Regions from separate parts of the Methylibium sp. T29 genome, predicted to be linked through region 1. Evidence: riboswitches for the same ligand, from Rfam matches in the RefSeq annotation. Region 1 holds a riboswitch; the other holds the start of a gene.
The links. Region 1 has a riboswitch for thiamine pyrophosphate ahead of x551_RS12740 (TonB-dependent siderophore receptor). Riboswitches for the same ligand answer to the same signal wherever they lie in the genome.

Region 1 (11,035 bases):
TGGCCTCGGGCGTCGTGCTGGGCGTGCTGGTCTCGCTGAGCTCGATCGGCGCCGGCGCGATCGGCGCCACCCTGATCCTGCTGCTGCACCCCCGGATCGAGACCCGCCGACTGGTCGGCACCGACATTGCCCACGCGGTGCCGCTGACGCTGGTCGCCGGCATCGGACACGCCACGCTCGGCCATGTGGACTGGCTCCTGCTGGTCACGCTGCTGGTCGGCTCGATCCCCGGCATCTGGATCGGTGCCCAGCTGACCCGCCAGCTGCCCGACCGGCTGGTTCGCGGCTTTCTCTGCACCGCGCTGGTCGCCGCCGGCGTGAAGGTCATTTACTGAACCACGATGGTTTGACAGACGAACGATGTACCAATACACCCCCTTCGACCGCGCCTTCGTGCACCAGCGCGCAGCGCAGTTTCGCGACCAGCTCGAGCGCAACCGCGCCGGCACGCTGGGTGACGACGAGTTCCGCCCCCTGCGCCTGCAGAACGGCTGGTACATCCAGCGCCATGCGCCGATGCTGCGCGTGGCGGTCCCCTACGGCGAACTCAGCAGCCGCCAGCTGCGCCAGCTGGCGCGCATTGCCCGCGAGTTCGACCGTGGCTATGCGCACTTCACCACGCGCCAGAACGTCCAGTACAACTGGATCCCGCTCGACCGGAGCGCCGACGTGATGGACCTGCTGGCCGACGTCGACATGCACGGCATCCAGACCAGCGGCAACTGCATCCGCAACACCACCAGCGATGCGCTGGCCGGCGTGGCACCGGACGAGATCGTCGACCCGCGGCCCTACTGCGAGATCCTGCGGCAGTGGACCACGCTGCACCCGGAGTTCGCCTTCCTGCCGCGCAAGTTCAAGATCGCCGTCACCGGCGCCACCGAGGATCGCGCCGCCACCGCCTGGCACGACATCGGCCTGCACCTGCACAAGAACGACGCCGGCGAGGTGGGCTTCCGCGTGCTGGTCGGCGGCGGCATGGGGCGCACGCCGATCCCCGGCGTGGTGATCCGCGAGTTCCTGCCCTGGCACCAGATCCTCGTCTTCATCGAGGCGATCGTGCGCGTCTACAACCGCTACGGCCGGCGCGACAACATGTACAAGGCGCGCATCAAGATCCTGGTCAAAGCCGAGGGCGAGCGCTTCATCGAACAGGTGGGCAAGGAGTTCGAGGCCATCCTGAGCCGCGACGTCGATGGCGACGCGCAACTGATCCCGCAGTCCGAGCTGGACCGCGTGTCCGCCTGCTTCGTGCTGCCCGAGGGCGTCGTCGCCCACGCGAGCGCCGGGGACGGTGCCCCGGCCGATGCCCCGTGGCCTACCGCAAGTGGCTGGAGCGCAACGTGCACGGCCACCGGCTCGCCGGCTATCGCGCGGTCACGCTGTCCGTCAAGCGCGCCGGCCAGGCGCCCGGCGACGCCACCGACACGCAGCTCGACCTGGCCGCCGACCTGGCCGACCGCTACTCGCACGGCGAGACGCGGGTCACGCACGACCAGAACCTGTTGTTGCCCTGGGTGCGCGAGGAAGACCTGTACGCGCTGTGGCAGGCCGCACGCGACGCCGCCTACGCCACGCCCAACATCGGGCTGCTGAGCGACATGATCGCCTGCCCCGGCGGCGACTTCTGCGGCCTGGCCAACGCGCGCTCGATCCCGGTGGCCGAGCAGATCACCGAGCGCTTTGCCGACATCGACGAGCTCTACGACATCGGCGACATCGACCTGCACATCAGCGGCTGCATCAACTCCTGCGGCCACCACCACAGCGGCCACATCGGCATCCTCGGCGTCGACAAGGACGGCGCCGAGTGGTACCAGGTCACGCTGGGCGGCTCCGACGGCTCGGCCTTGAGTGGCGGCCTGGCCTCGGCGGTGCCGGGCAAGGTGATCGGCCCGTCGTTCGCGGCCGATGAGGTGGCCGACGCCGTCGAGGCGGTGATCGAGACCTACCGCGGCCAGCGCGCCGCGAACGAGCGCTTCATCGACACCGTGCGGCGCGTCGGCCTCGAGCCCTTCAAGACCGCCGCCAACGCGGTGCGCCGCAGCACGGCGAAGGTGGCCGCATGAAATTCATCGACATCCATCGCGACGCATGGCGCACCGTCGGCGGCGAGGACGGCCCGATGGTCACCATCACGCCCGCCCCCAGCGCCTGCTGACGCTGACCCAATGGCACGGCGTGCGCAGCCAGTGGCCAGCCGACCTGCCGCTCGGCGTGATCCTGCCGAACGACGCCGACGTCGAGGCACTGGAAGGCGACCTGCCCCGCCTCGCGCTGGTGGCGCTGCAGTTCCCGAAGTGGGTGGACGGCCGTGCCTACACGCAGGCCCGCCTGCTGCGCTCGCGCTATCGCTTCACCGGCGAGGTGCGTGCCACCGGCGACGTGCTGGTGGACATGATGCCGCTGCTGGCCCGCACCGGCTTCGATGCCGTGGCGCTGCGCGGCGACCAGTCGGTCGAGGTGGCCGAGCGCGCGCTCGGCTTCTTCCGCGGCCATTACCAGGGCGACGCGCGCGACAACCACCCGCTGTTCGCGCTGCCGCCGGCCGCCGTCGAGGCCCTCGTCGCCGAACCGGTGCAGGAGTTCGTCGGCCAGGGAGCGGCGATATGAGCGCGATCGCGCTGTATGCGCGAGCCTCCGAAGGCTTCGAGGCGCGCGTCGCGCAAGCCGTGGAACGGCTGCGTGACGCGGCAGTTGAGCATGCCGGACGCATCGTGCAGGCCACCAGCCTCGGCGCGGAAGACATGGTGATCACCGACCTGATCGCGCGCCACGCGCTGCCGATCGCGATCGGCACGCTCGAGACCGGCAAGCTGCACGCCGAGACCAGCGCGCTGATCGACCGCATCGAGCAGCACTACGGCCTGGCGGTCGAGGTCTACCGCCCGAAGAACGAGGCGGTGATCGAGTTCGTGCGCACCAACGGCGAGGAGGCCATGTACCGGAGCCTCGCTTTGCGCAAGGGCTGCTGCGGCATCCGCAAGCTCGAGCCGCTGTCGCGCATGCTGGCCGAGCGCGGTGCCTGGATCACCGGCCTGCGCCGCGAGCAGTCCGACGCGCGCGGCGAGGTGCCGTTCCGCGACCACGACGACGCCGGCCGGCTGAAGCTCAACGCGCTGGCCGACTGGAGCTGGGCCGACGTGTGGCACTACATCGAACGCCACCAAGTGTCCTACAACCCGCTGCACGACCAGTTCATGCCCAGCATCGGCTGCGCACCCTGCACCCGTGCGATCGCGGTGGGCGAGCCCTTCCGCGCCGGCCGCTGGTGGTGGGAGGACGAGACCGCCAAGGAATGCGGCCTGCACGTCCACCAGGAAGCGGCCGTCGTCTCCGCGATCGGAGCTCCCCAATGAATGCGTCTCTCGACATGAACCAGTTGTTGCCCGAAATCGACCATCGTCATCTCGACGCGCTCGAAGAGGAAGCCATCTTCATCCTGCGCGAGGTGGCCGGCGCCTTCGAGCGCCCGGCCCTGCTGTTCTCGAGCGGCAAGGACTCCTGCGTCGTGCTGCGCCTGGCCGAGAAGGCCTTCAAGATGCGCAGGCAGGGCAATGAGTTCGAGGGCCGCCTGCCCTTCCCGCTGCTGCACGTCGACACCGGGCACAACTTCCCCGAAGTCATCGAATTCCGCGACCGCCGCATCGCCGAGATGGGCGAGCGCCTGGTCGTCGGCCACCTCGAGGACTCCATCCAGCGCGGCACGATCCGGCTGTCGCACCCGCTGGAGTCGCGCAACGGCCACCAGACCGTGACGCTGCTCGAGGCGATCGAGGAGCACCGCTTCGACTGCCTGATCGGCGGCGCCCGCCGCGACGAGGAGAAGGCGCGCGCCAAGGAACGCATCTTCAGCCACCGCGACAGCTTCGGCCAATGGCAGCCGAAGGAGCAGCGTCCGGAGCTCTGGAGCCTGTTCAACACGCGCATCAAGCCCGGCGAGCATTTCCGCGCCTTCCCGATCAGCAACTGGACCGAACTCGACGTGTGGCTCTACATCGCCCGCGAGAACATCCCGCTGCCGAACCTGTACTTCGCACACCAACGTCAGGTGATCCGCCGCAAGGGACTGCTGGTTCCGCTGACCGACGTGACGCCGCCCGAGGCCGGCGAGACCGTGGAGGAAGCGCTGGTGCGCTTCCGCACCGTCGGCGACATGACCTGCACCTGCCCGGTCGAGAGCCCGGCCGCGAACGCCGCCGAGATCGTGGCCGAAACGCTGACGGTCACCATCAGCGAGCGCGGCGCGACCCGCATGGACGACCGCACCTCGGACGCTTCGATGGAGCGGCGCAAGAAGGAAGGCTATTTCTGAACACCATGAATGACGATCTCCAGCACCACGCGCTGCGCTTCCTGACAGCCGGCTCCGTCGACGACGGCAAGAGCACGCTGATCGGCCGCCTGCTGTACGACAGCCGCGCGATCCTGGCCGACCAGCTCGACGCGCTGGAGAAGCGCGCCGCCGGCAGCGCGATCGATCTGTCGCTGCTGACCGACGGGCTCGAGGCCGAACGCGAACAGGGCATCACGATCGACGTGGCCTACCGCTACTTCGCCACGCGCCAGCGCAAGTTCATCATTGCCGACGCGCCGGGTCACGAGCAGTACACCCGCAACATGGTCACCGCCGCCGCCGGCAGCGACGCAGCGGTGGTGCTGGTCGACATCACCAAGCTCGACTGGCGCTCGAAGCCGGTGCAGCTGCTCCCGCAGACGCGCCGCCACTCGCTGCTCGCGCAGCTGCTGCGCGTGCCGAGCATCGTGTTCGCGATCAACAAGCTCGACGCGATCGACGCCGACGCCGAGGAGGCCTTCGGCGCAGTGAGCGAGGCTCTGAACCAGTTCGCCGGCCAGGCCGGCATCGTGCCGGCAGGCATCGTGCCGGTCTCGGCGCTGCGCGGCGACAACGCCACGGTGCGTTCGGCCGTCTGGCATTGGTACAGCGGCCCCACGTTGCTGGAGCTGCTGCACACGCTGCCAGCCACCGACGAACGCCACGACGGCGCACTGCTGATCCCGGTGCAATACGTCGCCAAGCAGGGCGAACAGGGCACCGGCCATCAGCCGCGCACGGCGTGGGGTCGCATCGCCCACGGCAGCGTGCGCGCCGGCGACACGGTGCAGGTGTTCCCGAGCGGCCAGACCGCCGTCGTGGCCGAGGTGCGCCATGCCGGCGCGGTGGTCGATGCCTGCGAAGCCGGTCAGTCGGCGGGCCTGGTGCTCGACCGCCAGCTCGACATCTCGCGCGGCGACTGGATCGCCAGTGCCGCGCCGCTGCAGACGACGCAGCAATTCGCCGCCACGCTGGCCTGGCTCGACACCGAGCCGGCGCAGGTCGGCCGCAAGTACTGGCTGCGCCACGGGCATCGCTGGGTGCAGGCGCGCATCACGGCCATCGACAGCCGGCGCGACATCCATACGCTGGAAGACACCGACGCGCACGAACTCGCCGTCAACGAGATCGGCCAGGTGCAGATCGAGGCGCAGGCGCCGCTGCCGGTGGAGGCCTATGCGGCCAATCGCATCGGCGGTGCGCTGATCATCGTCGACCCGGCCAGCAACCGCACCAGCGGCGCGCTGCTGGTCGCCGCGGCGGCCTGACGTGGCCGATGTGATGGACAACGGCCTCCCGCCCGTCGTCTTCATCGGGGCCGGCCCGGGTGCAGCGGACCTGATCACCGTGCGCGGCGCGCGCCGCCTGGCTGCGGCCGAAGTGGTGCTGTTCGACGCGCTCACCGATCCGGCCCTGCGCGAACTGGCGCCGCAGGCGCGCTGGGTCGACGTCGGCAAGCGCGGCTTCTGCCATGCGACCGGCCAGACACGCATCAACGCCCTGCTGGTCAAGTTCGCTGGCCAGGGCCTGCGCGTCGTGCGTCTCAAGGGCGGTGACCCCAGCGTGTTCGGCCGCCTGGAGGAGGAGCTGCTAGCGCTGGCGGCCGAGGGGCTGACGGCGGAGGTGGTGCCCGGCGTCACCGCCGCCATGGCCGCTGCGGCGGCAATGCAACGCCCCTTGACGCGCCGCGGCAGCGGCCGCAGCGTCAGCCTCAGCACGGCCATGACGCGTGCCGGCGAGTTGCTGGCGACCCGCAGCGCCGACACGGAAGTGTTCTACATGGCGGGACGCCAGCTTGCCGCGCTGGCCCGCCGCCTGCGAGATGCCGGCTGGCCGGCGGAGACCCCGGTCTGCGTGGTCTCGCGCGCCGGCTGTACCGACCAGTTGAGCAGCGATCATCGGGTCGCCACGCTGGCGGAAGCCAGCGTGCTGCACAGCGGCCGACCCGCCGTGGTGACGGTCGGTGTCGGGGCCGCGGCCCTGCCGCATGTCGCCGCGCGGCAGGCCCTGCGGACGCGAGACCCCGCCTGCGTCCCGGCGACCCGTTCCGTGAAAACCCCGAACCCTTAAAATTGTGTGCTTTGCGTCGTTCGACGCCGTCCCTCACCCACCCCGAACCGCCATGACCCACGTCGTCACCGAAGCCTGCATCCGCTGCAAATACACCGACTGCGTCGACGTCTGCCCGGTGGATTGCTTCCGCGAAGGCCCGAATTTCCTGGTGATCGACCCCGACGAGTGCATCGACTGCGCCGTCTGCATCCCCGAGTGCCCGGTCAATGCGATCCTGCCCGAGGAAGACGTGCCCGGCGACCAGCAGCAGTTCATCGCGATCAACGTCGAGCTGTCGAAGAAGTGGCCGAGCATCACGAAGCGCAAAGCCGCCCTGCCCGATGCCGACGACTGGAAAGACCGTACCGACAAGCTCGGCGAACTGATCCGCTGACCGAATCCACCTTGCCTTTCCTCATGGACCCGCAAATCAACCCCGCCATCACCGCCACCGCGAACAGCCACGACGGCCCGATCGAGACCGACGCGGTCATCGTCGGTGCCGGCCCGGTCGGCCTGTTCCAGGTGTTCGAGCTCGGCCTGCTCGAGATCAAGGCCCACATCATCGACTCGCTCGCCTACCCGGGCGGTCAGTGCATCGAGCTCTATCCGGACAAGCCGATCTACGACATTCCCGCGGTGCCGGTGTGCACCGGCAAGGAACTCACCGACAACCTGCTCAAGCAGATCGAGCCCTTCGGTGCCACCTTCCACCTGGGCCAGGAAGTCACGCTGGTGAACAAGCGCGACGACGGTCGCTTCGACCTCGAGACCAGCAAGGGCACGCGCTTCATCACCAAGACCATCTTCATCGCCGGCGGCGTGGGCTCGTTCCAGCCGCGGCTGCTGAAAGTCGACGGGCTCGACCAGTTCGACAGCAGTCAGCTGCACTATCGCGTGCGCAACCCGAGCGCCTTCGCCGGCAAGAACCTGGTGATCGTGGGCGGCGGTGATTCGGCGCTCGACTGGACGCTGAACTTCGTCCAGGACGGCCCGAACAAGGCCGAGAGCGTGATCCTCGTGCACCGCCGCGACGGCTTCAAGGCCGCGCCAGCCTCGGTCGCGAAGATGAAGGAACTGTGCGACGCCTACGAGATGCAGTTCATCGTCGGCCAGGTCACCGGTTTCGAAGCGGCCGAAGGCCAGCTCCGCAGCGTGAAGGTGACCGGCGGCGACGGCGTGACCCGCGTGGTGCCGCTCGACATGCTGCTGGTGTTCTTCGGCCTGAGCCCCAAGCTGGGCCCGATCGCCGAGTGGGGCCTGAACATCGAGCGCAAGCAGGTCGTGGTCGACACCGAGAAGTTCGAGACCAACGTCCCGGGCATCTTCGCGGTTGGCGACATCAACGTCTACCCGGGCAAGAAGAAGCTCATCCTCTCGGGCTTCCATGAGGCCGCGCTCGCCGCTTTCGGCGCCGCGCCCTACATCTTCCCCGAGAAGCGCATCCACCTGCAGTACACCACCACCAGCCCGAAGCTCCACAAGGTGCTGGGCGTGGAAACGCCGGTGTTCGACTGAGCGCGGCACGTCGCGTCGTGAACGGAGCCCGCCGCGTGCGGGCTCCTTCTTTTTGGGCGTGCGCGCTACAGCCGGTGATCCGCACGTCATAATCCGTACGTGTCGCGCAGCACCGCGCGACACCAGCTAGGGGTGTTGACCCGCTCTCGCAAGAGGCCCGGGCTCGACTGAGAAAGTCCCTTCGAACCTGATTGAGGTAATCCTCGCGCAGGGAAGCGATCTTCGGTGTGCCTCGCCCCGCCCTGCGGGTGCGTCCACCTTGCGGAACCGCCGCCCTGCCGTCGCATTGGAAGCACGATGCAACGTCTCGACCGTTCACTCTCACCCACGTGGCACTCGCCACGCTGGCCAGCACCGCAACTGCCCAGGCGGCCGACGACACGGCGACGTCCCTGCCCACGGTCAGCATCTCGGCGCCCCGCGAAAGCAACCGCGCCGAACTCACCGGCTTCGGCGACATCCCGCTGACGCGCAGCCCGCTGCAGGCGCGCGTGATCGGCGAGGAGCAACTCAAGGACACGGGCGCGCAGAACCTGCGCGCGCTGACCAGCCAGGACGCCAGCGTCAGCGACGCCTACAACAGCGTGGGCTACTGGGACTCGCTCACGGTGCGCGGCTATGTGCTCGACCAGCGCTACAACTACCGCCGCGACGGGCTGCCGATCAACGCCGAGACCGCCATCGCCCTGGACAACAAGGCGCGCATCGAACTGTTGAAGGGCACCAGCGGCATCCAGGCCGGCACCAGCGCGCCGGGCGGCCTGGCGAACCTGGTCGTCAAGCGGCCCGATGCCGACGTGCGCAGCGCCACGCTGGCCTGGCGCGGCGCGAACAGCGTGCTCGGCGCGGTGGATCTGGCCACCCGCTTCGGCAACGACCGGGCCTTCGGCGTGCGCGTCAACGTTGCGGCCGAGCACCTCGACCCCGAATTGCGTGCCGCGAAGGGCAAGCGCCACCTGTTCGCGCTGGCGGGCGACTGGCGCCCCACGCCCGACACCCTGATCGAGGCTGAAGTCGAGACCAGCCGCCGCTCGCAGCCCAGCCAGCCGGCCTTCAGCCTGCTCGGCGATCGCGTGCCCAGCGCGAACCGCATCGATCCGCGCATCAACCTGAACAACCAGCCGTGGTCGCAGCCGGTGGTACTGGAAGGACAGACCGCCAGCCTGCGCCTGACGCAGCGCTTGAACGCCGACTGGAGCGCCAAGGCGCACTACGGCACGCAGCGGCTCCACACGGACGACCGCCTGGCCTTCCCCTACGGCTGCGACGCCGAGGGCAACTATGACCGCTACTGCAGCGATGGCAGCTTCGACCTCTACGACTTCCGCAGCGAGAACGAGCGCCGCGTCACCAACGCGCTCGATCTGTCGCTGCAGGGCCGGTTCGCCACCGCGGGCCTGGCTCACCAGCTGACCGCCGGGGTGCTGTTCTCGCGCTTCAAGGCGCGTTTCGAGCAGCAGATCTACACCTACGCCGGCGTGGGCAGCATCGACGGCAGCGCCGTCACGCCGCCAGGGCCCGCGATCCTGAGCGACAACACGGATCGCACGGAGCGCAACACCGAGCTCTACCTGCGCGACGTGATCCAGCTCACCCCCGCCCTCAGCACCTGGCTCGGCCTGCGCCACACGCGCCTGCACCGCGACGCCGTCACCACCTCGGACACCGAAGCCACCGGCTACGGCCAGAACGTCACCACGCCGTGGATCGCGTTCAATTACGAGTGGCGGCCCGGGCTGATGAGCTACGTGAGCTGGGGCCAGGGCATCGAATCGCAGGTCGTGCCGAACCGGCCGCTCAGCTACAGCAACCCCGGGCAAGCGCTTCCCGCGCTGAAGAGCCGGCAACTGGAGTTCGGCCTCAAGGGCCGCACCGACGCACTGGACTGGAACCTGACCGCCTTCGACATCGACCGGCCGGTCTACGCGCGCGACGACAGCGTGGTACCGAGTCCGCTTCGATCCGATGGCAGCGCACGGCATCGCGGCCTGGAAGCCGGCATCGAGGCCCGAACGGGGGCGTGGACCTGGGTCGCCAGCGCCATGCTGCTGCATGCCGAGCGAACCGACAGCGCCGACCCTGCGGTCGATGGGCAGCGCCCGCCCAACGTGCCCGAGCGCGTGTTCAAGCTGCAGACCCAGTACGCGGTGGCCGGCTGGGCCGGGCTGAGCCTGCAGGGCGGCATCGTCGCCGAGAGCGACCGCACGCTGCTGCCGGACGACGGCGCGACGCGCATCCCCGGCTGGGCACGCGTCGACCTGGGAGCGCGCTACGCCCAGAAGATCGACACACGCACGCTGGTGTGGCGCATCGGCGTCGACAACGTCCTCGACCGACGCGCCTGGCAGGAATCGCCCTACCAGTTCGAACACGCCTACCTCTACCCCATGGCACCGCGCACCTGGCGCGTCTCGCTCAGCGCGGACTTGTGAGCGCGACAGCGAAGCCGCTATAATCTGCGGCTCAATTCCTCGATAGCTCAGTCGGTAGAGCGCCGGACTGTTAATCCGTAGGTCCCTGGTTCGAGCCCAGGTCGGGGAGCCAAGAAGTGTGGGGGTTAGCCGGTAAGTGCCTGCTAACCCCTTTTGCTTTAGTAGGCGGGTAGTAGGCAAGTGACGCTTGTTCGCACTACGCGCTTGCTCAAAATGGAGATCGCGATGTTTAGTCCCGATTCGCCGCTAAAGCGACTTCCCCCGAACTCCAATCGCAAGCTGTTGATTTGCCTCGATAGCTTTTGTCACTCTGCGCAGATCTGCGAGCTTGCTTACGGGCGGCTCTATCGTCAGCTGACGAAACTCGCACTCACCAAAGAGACGCAACTGCATCCTTGGGTCATCCCCGAGGCATTCATGCACGCGTGGGCAATCGTCGACGAACTTCACCGACTTGATGGACTGCTTAAGGCGACTCCCGGATTGGTTGTCACCCTACCACCTGGTGAGCCGAGCTTTACTGAACAGATCGAGTCAATCACATTGATGCGCAATGTGGTCGATCATCTGAACCGGACGGTGGATCTAGTGGTCGCATCCAAATTGCCTGCATTGGGGAAGTTGAATTGGATCACTGTCGCCGACAGCGGTAGTGATCGTTACGTGTGCGGAGTCCTTGTTCCCGGGACGGTGACGT
Region 2 (8,008 bases), on a different contig from region 1:
AGATCCTCCACGGCCTCGAGCCCGACCGAGAAACGCACCAGCGTGCCCTGCCCCGCCGCGGCCGGTCCGCGCAGCACGGTCAGGTCGTAGGGTACCGCCAGGCTCATCGGTCCGCCCCAGGAATAGCCGATCCTGAACAGCCGCAGCGCATCGACGAAGGCGTCGACCTGCGGCTGCGTGAAGCGCGCATCGAACACCACCGAGAACAGCCCCGCTGCGGCACGGCAGCTGGCGGCCCAGTGCGCATGGCCGGGTGCGCCGGCCAGTGCCGGGTGCAGCACCTGCACCACCTCGGGCCGCGTCTGCCACCACGCCGCCAGCCGGCGCGCGGCGGCGTCGTGCGCGGCATAGCGCAGCGCCAGCGTCGGCAGCGAGCGCAGCACGAACTCCACATCGTTCGCACCGACGCCCAGGCCGAGGTGCATGTGCGTCATCGTCAGGCGCTGGTGCAGCGCCTCGTCGCGTGTCGTCACCGAGCCCATCAGCACGTCGCCACCACCCGACGGGTACTTGGTCAGCGCGTGCACCGAGATGTCGACGCCCTGATCGAAGGGCGAGAAGGCGATGCCGGCGCCCCAGGTGTTGTCGAGCGCGGTCGTCACGCCCCGCGCCCGGCAGGCACCCACCAGGCCGGCCAGGTCGGGGAACTCCATCGTCACCGATCCCGCCGCCTCGAGCCAGACAAGCTTCGTCTGCGGTCCGATCATCGCAGCCAGTGCCGCGGCATCCAGCGGGTCGTACAACCGGTGCGTGACCCCGAGGCGCGCCAGCTCCTGCCGTGCCAGCTCCTTGCCGGGACCGTAGACGTTGGCCGGCAGCAGCACCTCATCGCCCGACTTGAGCAGGGTCAGGTTCACCAGCACGATCGCCGCGAGGCCGCTCGGCGCCAGCAGGGTCCGGCGCCCGCCCTCGAGCGTCGCGATGCGTTCCTCGAGCGTGAAGGTGGTTGGCGTGCCGTGCAGGCCATAGGTGTAGCCGGTCTTCTCCTTCCAGTTGCGGGCGCGCAGGGCCGCCACGTTGCGGAAGATCACCGTCGAGGCCTTGTGCACCGCCGGCGGCACCGCGCCGAAGCCAGCCGGCGGCTCGTAGCGGTGGTGGATCAGGCCGGTGGTGAGCGGATCGTCCCCGCGCCGTCCGTCGTCGCTGCCGCCGCTCATGCGCGACTCACAGCGGTTGGCCCACCAGGTCGTGGCCCTGGGTGCCGACGATGCGGGCGCGCGTGAACTCGCCCACGCGCAACTGCTTCGAGGCCTTCTGCGGCGGCAGCAGGTGCACCACGCCGTCGATCTCGGGCGCGTCGGCGTAACTGCGGCCTCGGCCGCCCTTCTTGCCGAGCGCCGGTGCAGCATCGATCAGCACCTGCATCTCGGCGCCGACGCGCTCGCGCAGCTTCTCGGCCGACACCGCCTCGGCGACCGCCATGAAGCGCGCCCGGCGTTCCTCGCGCACGGCCTCGGGCAAGGCGCCGGCCAGCGCGTTCGCGCTCGCGCCTTCGACCGGCGAGTAGGCAAAGCAGCCGGCCCGGTCGATGCGGGCCTCTCGCATGAAGTCGAGCAGGTGCGCGAACTCGGCCTCGGTCTCGCCGGGGAAGCCAGCGATGAAGGTCGAGCGCACCACGATCTGCGGGCAAGCCTCGCGCCAGCGCTGCAGGCGCTCGAGGTTCTTCTCGCCGTTGGCGGGCCGCTTCATGCGCTTGAGCACGTCGGGATGCGCGTGCTGGAACGGCACGTCCAGGTAGGGCAGCACCCGGCCGGCGGCCATCATCGGCAGGATCTCGTCGACGTGCGGATAGGGATAGACGTAGTGCAGCCGCACCCACGCGCCGAAGTGCTCGGCCAGCTCGCCCAGGCGCTCCACCAGGTCGGTCATGCGCGTCTTCACCGGCTTGCCGTCCCAGAAGCCGGTGCGGTACTTCACGTCGACGCCGTAAGCCGAGGTGTCCTGGCTGATCACCAACAGTTCCTTCACGCCCGACTCGAACAGCGCACGTGCCTCGTTCAGCACGTCGCCGATCGGCCGCGACACCAGGTCGCCGCGCATGCTGGGGATGATGCAGAAGCTGCAGCGATGGTTGCAGCCTTCGCTGATCTTCAGGTAGGCGTAGTGCCTGGGCGTGAGCTTCACGCCGTAGGCCGGCACCAGGTCGACGAAGGGATCGTGCGGCTTGGGCACGTGCACGTGCACGGCGTCCATGACCTCCTGCGTCGCGTGCGGCCCGGTCACCGCCAGCACGCTCGGGTGCATCTGGCGCACCAGGTTGCCGCCGCCCTCGCCCGCCTTCGCGCCCAGGCAGCCGGTGACGATGACCCGGCCGTTCTCGGCCAGCGCCTCGCCGATGGTGTCGAGGCTCTCCTTCACAGCGTCGTCGATGAAGCCGCAGGTGTTGACGATCACCAGGTCGGCACCAGCGAAGCTCTTCGAGGTGTCGTAACCCTCGGCACGCAGTTGCGTGAGGATGAGCTCCGAATCGGTCAGCGCCTTGGGGCAACCGAGCGAGACGAAGCCGATCTTGGGGATGTTGCGGGAGGCGGCGTCGCCCGAGGTCAGGGCGGTCGAAGCCGCATCAGCAGTCTGGGTCATCGGCGGATTTTCGCCGATCCGGGTCGTCCTGCCTTCGCGTGGGCCGAGGCCGGCCGGTGGCGGCTACTTCTTCGCGCCGGTGGTTGCCGAGAACAGGCTCTCGGTCTGCTTGTGCATCTGCTCCTGCATCTGCACGAACAGGTTCTTCGACTGGTCGAGGTAGCTGCTCATCAGGCCCTGCATCATCGGCGCCTGCACGTTCATGAACTGCGCCCACAGCTCGGGGCTGTAGGCCTTGCCGGTGCTCAGCCCGGACTGCTCGGCGAAGCGGCTCTGCATCTCGGTGAAGGCCTGGATGTTCTTCTCGAGGTAGGAGCCCAGCAGTCCCTGCATCGTGTGGCCGTACAGACGGATGATGTGTGCCAGCACCGGCGTCGTGAACATCGGCATGCCGCCGGTCTCGGCCTCCAGGATGATCTGCAGCAGGATGCTGCGCGTCAGGTCCTCGCCGGTCTTGGCGTCGCGCACGACGAAGCTCTCGTTGTCGAGGACCATCTGCCGCACGTCGGCCAGCGTGATGTAGCCGCTGGTCTGGGTGTCGTACAAGCGGCGGTTCGGGTACTTCTTCAGAACCCGAAGGTTGCCGGCGTCCGGGGCTTCGTCGGCCGGCGCGGTCGTGCTGCGCGGGGACCGGACTTTCGCTTGCGTCATGGGATCCTCTCCTGAGAAGGATTCCCATTCTAGGAGGCGGGCGCCAGCGGCTCCGGAGGGTTTTCCCGCCGCGCCGCAGCAACTGCAGCGCGGTGGGCGGTCCCCCGGCGCGCTACTGGTGGTTCGGCGGCGTGATCTTGAAGCGCTTCATCTGCCGATAGACCGTGGCCCGACAGACCTTCAGATCCTGCGAGGCCAGCGTGATGTTCCACTTGTTGCGCTTGAGCGAGTTGAGCAGTCGCTCCGCGTCGATGTCGTCAACGCCCGCGGCCATCGCGATACCTTCGTCGCCCAGTCTCGCCTGCAACTGCAGCGGCCGGCCATGTCCCAGGCGCTGCATGCCGATCTCCTGCGGCAGGTCGTCGACCGTCACCGGCCCGTCGCCGCTGATCGCCAGCGCGAATCGCAGCACGTTGCGCAATTCGCGGATGTTGCCCGGCCAGCTGTAGGTCAGCAGCAATTCCATCGCCTCGGCGGAAATGCCGGCGTGCTCGGTCAGGCCCTTGGCCTCGTCGTTGAAGACCGACTCGATCAGGTAGCGCTTGTCGGCGCGCTCGCGCAGTGCCGGCAGAGACATCGTCGCGCCGCACAGGCGGTAGTAGAGGTCTTCGCGGAAGGTGCCCGCGGCCACGCGGTCGCGCAGGTCGCGGTGGGTCGCGGCGATGACGGTGAAGTCGACCGGGATCGGCCGCTCCGCACCCAGAGGCAGCACCTCGGATTCCGACAGCACGCGCAGGAAGCGCGTCTGCAGATGCAGCGGCATGTCGCCGATCTCGTCGAGGAACAGCGTGCCGCCGTGGGCCTGCAGGATCAGGCCCTTCATGCCCTTGCTCTTGCCGCCGGTGAAGCTGCCCGGCGTGTAGCCGAACAGCTCGCTCTCGATCAGCGACTCGGGGATCGACGCGCAATTGACCGCGATGAAAGGCATGCGAGCGCGCGAACTCGATTCGTGCAGCGCCTTGGCGAACACTTCCTTGCCGGAGCCGGTTTCGCCATGGATCAGGATGTTGACCTTGCGGTCCACCAGGCGCTTGGCCTGAACCAGCAGGCGGTCCATCGCCGGGTCGCCACCGGCCAGCCGGTCCAGCGCCGGGAAGCTGTCGGCCGAGCGGGCCACGGTCGACACCGTGACCGGCCGGTCCGCCAGCAGCGAGGTCAGCGAGCCCTTCTCGCGCGGCGCGACCACCGTGGCGTAGTAGTGCTCACGCGGCTCCGAGCAGGTGACCGACACGTCCAGGCCCGTGCCGGCCCGCGCGATGCGCCAGATGGCCTCCATCGGCGTGGCGAACACCTCCGACAGCGAGCGACCGACCAGCGCCCCGCCCTGACGGCCGCGCGCCGACGGCCACAGCTTGGCGCGCGCGCCGGTGTTGGCCCCGACGATCAGGCCGTCGTCGTCGAAGGCCAGCATGGTGTCACCGGACACGTCGACCAGGCCGCAGGACTTGCCGAGACGCAGGATCCAGTTCTTGCGGAAGTGGCGCAGGAAGTTCGCGTCCTCGATCATCTGCGCGTACATCGACGTGAGATGGAACACGAGGTGCTGGCTGTCCTTGGCGCGCGGCGAGCGCAGCGCCGACACGTCGAACACGGCCAGCAGCTTGCCGTTCGGGTCGAACAGCGGCGCGGTGGTGCAGGTCAGCCCGATGTGCGTCGCGTCGAAGTGCTCGGCCTGGTGGCAGGTGATCGGGGTCTGCTCGATCAGGCAGGTGCCGACACCACAGGTGCCGGCGTGAGCCTCGTTCCAGTCCGCGCCGAGGTAGAGGCCGGCGGCGCGCAGCTCGCTGTCCCACGCCGGATTGCCGATGTAGTCGACGGTGATGCCGGCGGCGTCGGTCAGCAGCAGCATGTAGCCGAGGTCGGCCACGCGGCGGTACATGTCTTCCATGCCGGAGCGGGCGACGCGCAGGAACTCCTCGATCTGCTGCTGGTGCTCGCGCACCTCCTGCGACGGCAGGATGCGCGCCGGCGTCGGCCGAGAAGGATCGAGCCCGTAGTCGTTGACGCAGCGGGCCCAGGACTTGTAGACGCGGCTCTTCTCGGACGCCTCGTCGATGGGGTTGGTGACAACCGACACCACGTTGTCGATGTGCTGCGTGCGCTCAGAAATCATTCGTCACCTCCGATGGCTTCTGCCGTCTACTCCCGATGGCTGAAGTTCTTCTTGTTGTTCGATGATCGCCCGATCGCCATGGGCTGTGCCACAGCGGAAACCCCCGGGATTCATGGGGCGCGCCACGCGAAAGGCGCGTCCCGGACACACCGGCGGCCACTGCACGCGCTGCAGCGACCGCCCCTGCAATAGCACGCAGCATGCCCACCGGCGCCCTCGGCCGCGTCGCGCTCGTTCTCCTGCGCGGACCTGACGCCAAGCCATCTCCACGCGCTCGAGGCCTGCGACATCTGTCGCACGCAGACCCTCGCCTGCGACAGATGTCGCATCGCGTTCGGGCGCGTGAAAACGATTCGACTGAAATTCATCGCCGCCCTGCATTGACAGTCGTTCCCGCCCCCTTCCACAATGACCACTGCTCCGGGGTGCACGCTGTTCTGCGTGCTGAGACGGTTATCCGAACCCGCGAACTTGAACCGGTTAGTACCGGCGGAAGAAGAGCTCTCACTCCAGCGGCGTCACCCCTTCCCGGGTGGGCGTCTTCATGGGGCGACCTTCGGAGCAATCACTCTCACGAAGGAGCCCACGATGAACGCCCCCGACAAGCTCGCCACCCTGCTCTCGCTGACACGCGAGCCCTTCCCCGCCTCGCGCAAGTCCTATCTGCAAGGCTCGCGCAGCGACCTGCGCGTACCGATGCGCGAAGTGACGCTGACCAACGGCGAGACCGTCTCGCTGTACGACACCTCGGGTCCGTACACCGAGCCCGGCGTCGCGATCGACGTGAAGCGCGGCCTGCCCAGCGTGCGCACGCCCTGGCTCGACGAGCGTGCCGACACCGAGGTCTATGCCGGCCGGCTGCACCAGGCGCTGGACGACGGCGCGAAGCACGAGGACCGCGAGGCCCAGCGCATCGAACAGTTGCGCCTCGACGCCGCAGCGCTGCAGCGGCCTCCGCGCCGTGCCAGGGCCGGCGCCAACGTCACGCAGATGCACTATGCGCGCCGCGGCATCGTCACGCCCGAGATGGAGTACGTGGCGCTGCGCGAGAACGGCAAGCGCGAGTGGATGCGGGAGTACCTCGGCGACGCCCCGCGCGAACAGCGCCTGCGCGGCAACCCGATGGGTGCGCAGATCCCGGCCATCGTGACGCCCGAGTTCGTGCGCGACGAGGTGGCGCGCGGCCGCGCCATCATCCCGGCCAACATCAACCACCCCGAAGTGGAGCCGATGGCGATCGGCCGCAACTTCCTGGTGAAGATCAACGCCAACATCGGCAACTCGGCCGTCACGTCGAGCATCGAGGAAGAGGTGGAGAAGCTGGTGTGGGCGATCCGCTGGGGCGCCGACAACGTGATGGACCTCTCCACCGGGCGCAACATCCACACCACGCGCGACTGGATCCTGCGCAACTCGCCGGTGCCGATCGGCACCGTGCCGATCTACCAAGCGCTCGAGAAGGTGGGCGGCGTGGCCGAGGACCTCACCTGGGCCATCTTCCGCGACACACTGATCGAGCAGGCCGAGCAAGGCGTCGACTACTTCACCATCCACGCCGGCGTGCGCCTGCCCTTCATCCACCTCACCGCGGACCGCCGCACCGGCATCGTCTCGCGTGGCGGCTCGATCATGGCCAAGTGGTGCATCTCGCACCACCGCGAGAGCTTCATCTACGAGCACTTCGAGGACATCTGCGACATCATGAAGGCCTACGACGTGAGCTTCTCGCTCGGCGACGGCCTGCGCCCCGGCTCGGCCGCCGACGCCAACGACGAGGCCCAGTTCGCCGAACTGCGCACGCTGGGCGAGCTGACCCGGGTGGCCTGGAAGCACGACGTCCAGACCATGATCGAAGGCCCGGGCCACGTGCCGATGCACATGATCCAGGCCAACATGGACGAGCAGCTCGAGCACTGCCACGAGGCGCCGTTCTACACGCTGGGGCCGCTGACGATCGACATCGCGCCCGGCTACGACCACATCGCCAGCGCCATCGGCGCGGCCATGATCGGCTGGTTCGGCACCGCGATGCTGTGCTACGTGACGCCCAAGGAACACCTGGGTCTGCCCGACCGCGAGGACGTGAAGCAGGGCATCGTCGCCTACAAGATCGCCGCGCACGCGGCCGACGTCGCCAAGGGTCACCCCGGCGCCCGTGCCCGCGACGACGCGCTGTCCAAGGCGCGCTTCGAGTTCCGCTGGATGGACCAGTTCAACCTTTCGCTGGACCCCGACACCGCACGCGACTTCCACGACGAGACCCTGCCCAAGGACGCCAGCAAGGTGGCGCACTTCTGCTCGATGTGCGGGCCGAAGTTCTGCTCGATGAAGATCACCCAGGAGGTGCGCGACTACGCCGCGCAGCGCGGCGTCAGCGAGGCGCAGGCGCTGGGCGCCGGCATGGCCGAGAAGTCGAGCCAGTTCCGGCAGGCCGGCGGCGAGATCTACATCCCGCTCGCCGTCGACAAGGCTGAACGCCATGCCCTTGCTCGATCTCGGCATCGCCGGCGCCGGCCTGCTGGGCCGGCTGCTGGCCTGGCGGCTGGCGCGCGCCGGCCACCGCGTCAGCGTGTTCGACCCGGCGCCCGGCCCGCAGCCGCGCTTCGACGGTCAGGGCGCCGCGGCCTTCAGCGCGGCCGGGATGCTCAGCCCGCTGGCGGAACT

Region 2: it holds a riboswitch for thiamine pyrophosphate, as region 1 does, so the genes downstream of both, thiC (phosphomethylpyrimidine synthase ThiC) here and x551_RS12740 (TonB-dependent siderophore receptor) in region 1, are expected to answer to the same signal.

Annotation. Positions count from the first base shown of each region.
Region 1 covers NZ_AZND01000100.1:676-11,710, forward strand. Annotated here, with positions in the region: partial or broken gene x551_RS12695 (sulfite exporter TauE/SafE family protein) at 1-335, shown strand, start outside; partial or broken gene x551_RS12700 (nitrite/sulfite reductase) at 361-2,069, shown strand; gene x551_RS23515 (DUF934 domain-containing protein) at 2,182-2,613, shown strand; gene x551_RS12710 (phosphoadenylyl-sulfate reductase) at 2,610-3,359, shown strand; gene cysD (sulfate adenylyltransferase subunit CysD) at 3,356-4,315, shown strand; gene x551_RS12720 (GTP-binding protein) at 4,321-5,604, shown strand; gene cobA (uroporphyrinogen-III C-methyltransferase) at 5,618-6,406, shown strand; gene fdxA (ferredoxin FdxA) at 6,459-6,782, shown strand; gene x551_RS12735 (NAD(P)/FAD-dependent oxidoreductase) at 6,806-7,906, shown strand; TPP riboswitch at 8,025-8,137, shown strand; gene x551_RS12740 (TonB-dependent siderophore receptor) at 8,236-10,338, shown strand; tRNA gene x551_RS12745 (tRNA-Asn) at 10,375-10,450, shown strand; gene x551_RS25245 (hypothetical protein) at 10,564-11,035, shown strand, end outside.
Region 2 covers NZ_AZND01000024.1:454-8,461, reverse strand. Annotated here, with positions in the region: gene x551_RS05595 (cystathionine beta-lyase) at 1-1,157, opposite strand, end outside; gene rimO (30S ribosomal protein S12 methylthiotransferase RimO) at 1,165-2,580, opposite strand; gene phaR (polyhydroxyalkanoate synthesis repressor PhaR) at 2,644-3,231, opposite strand; gene x551_RS05580 (sigma-54-dependent Fis family transcriptional regulator) at 3,344-5,344, opposite strand; TPP riboswitch at 5,756-5,859, shown strand; partial or broken gene thiC (phosphomethylpyrimidine synthase ThiC) at 5,933-7,801, shown strand; partial or broken gene x551_RS24095 (FAD-dependent oxidoreductase) at 7,824-8,008, shown strand, end outside.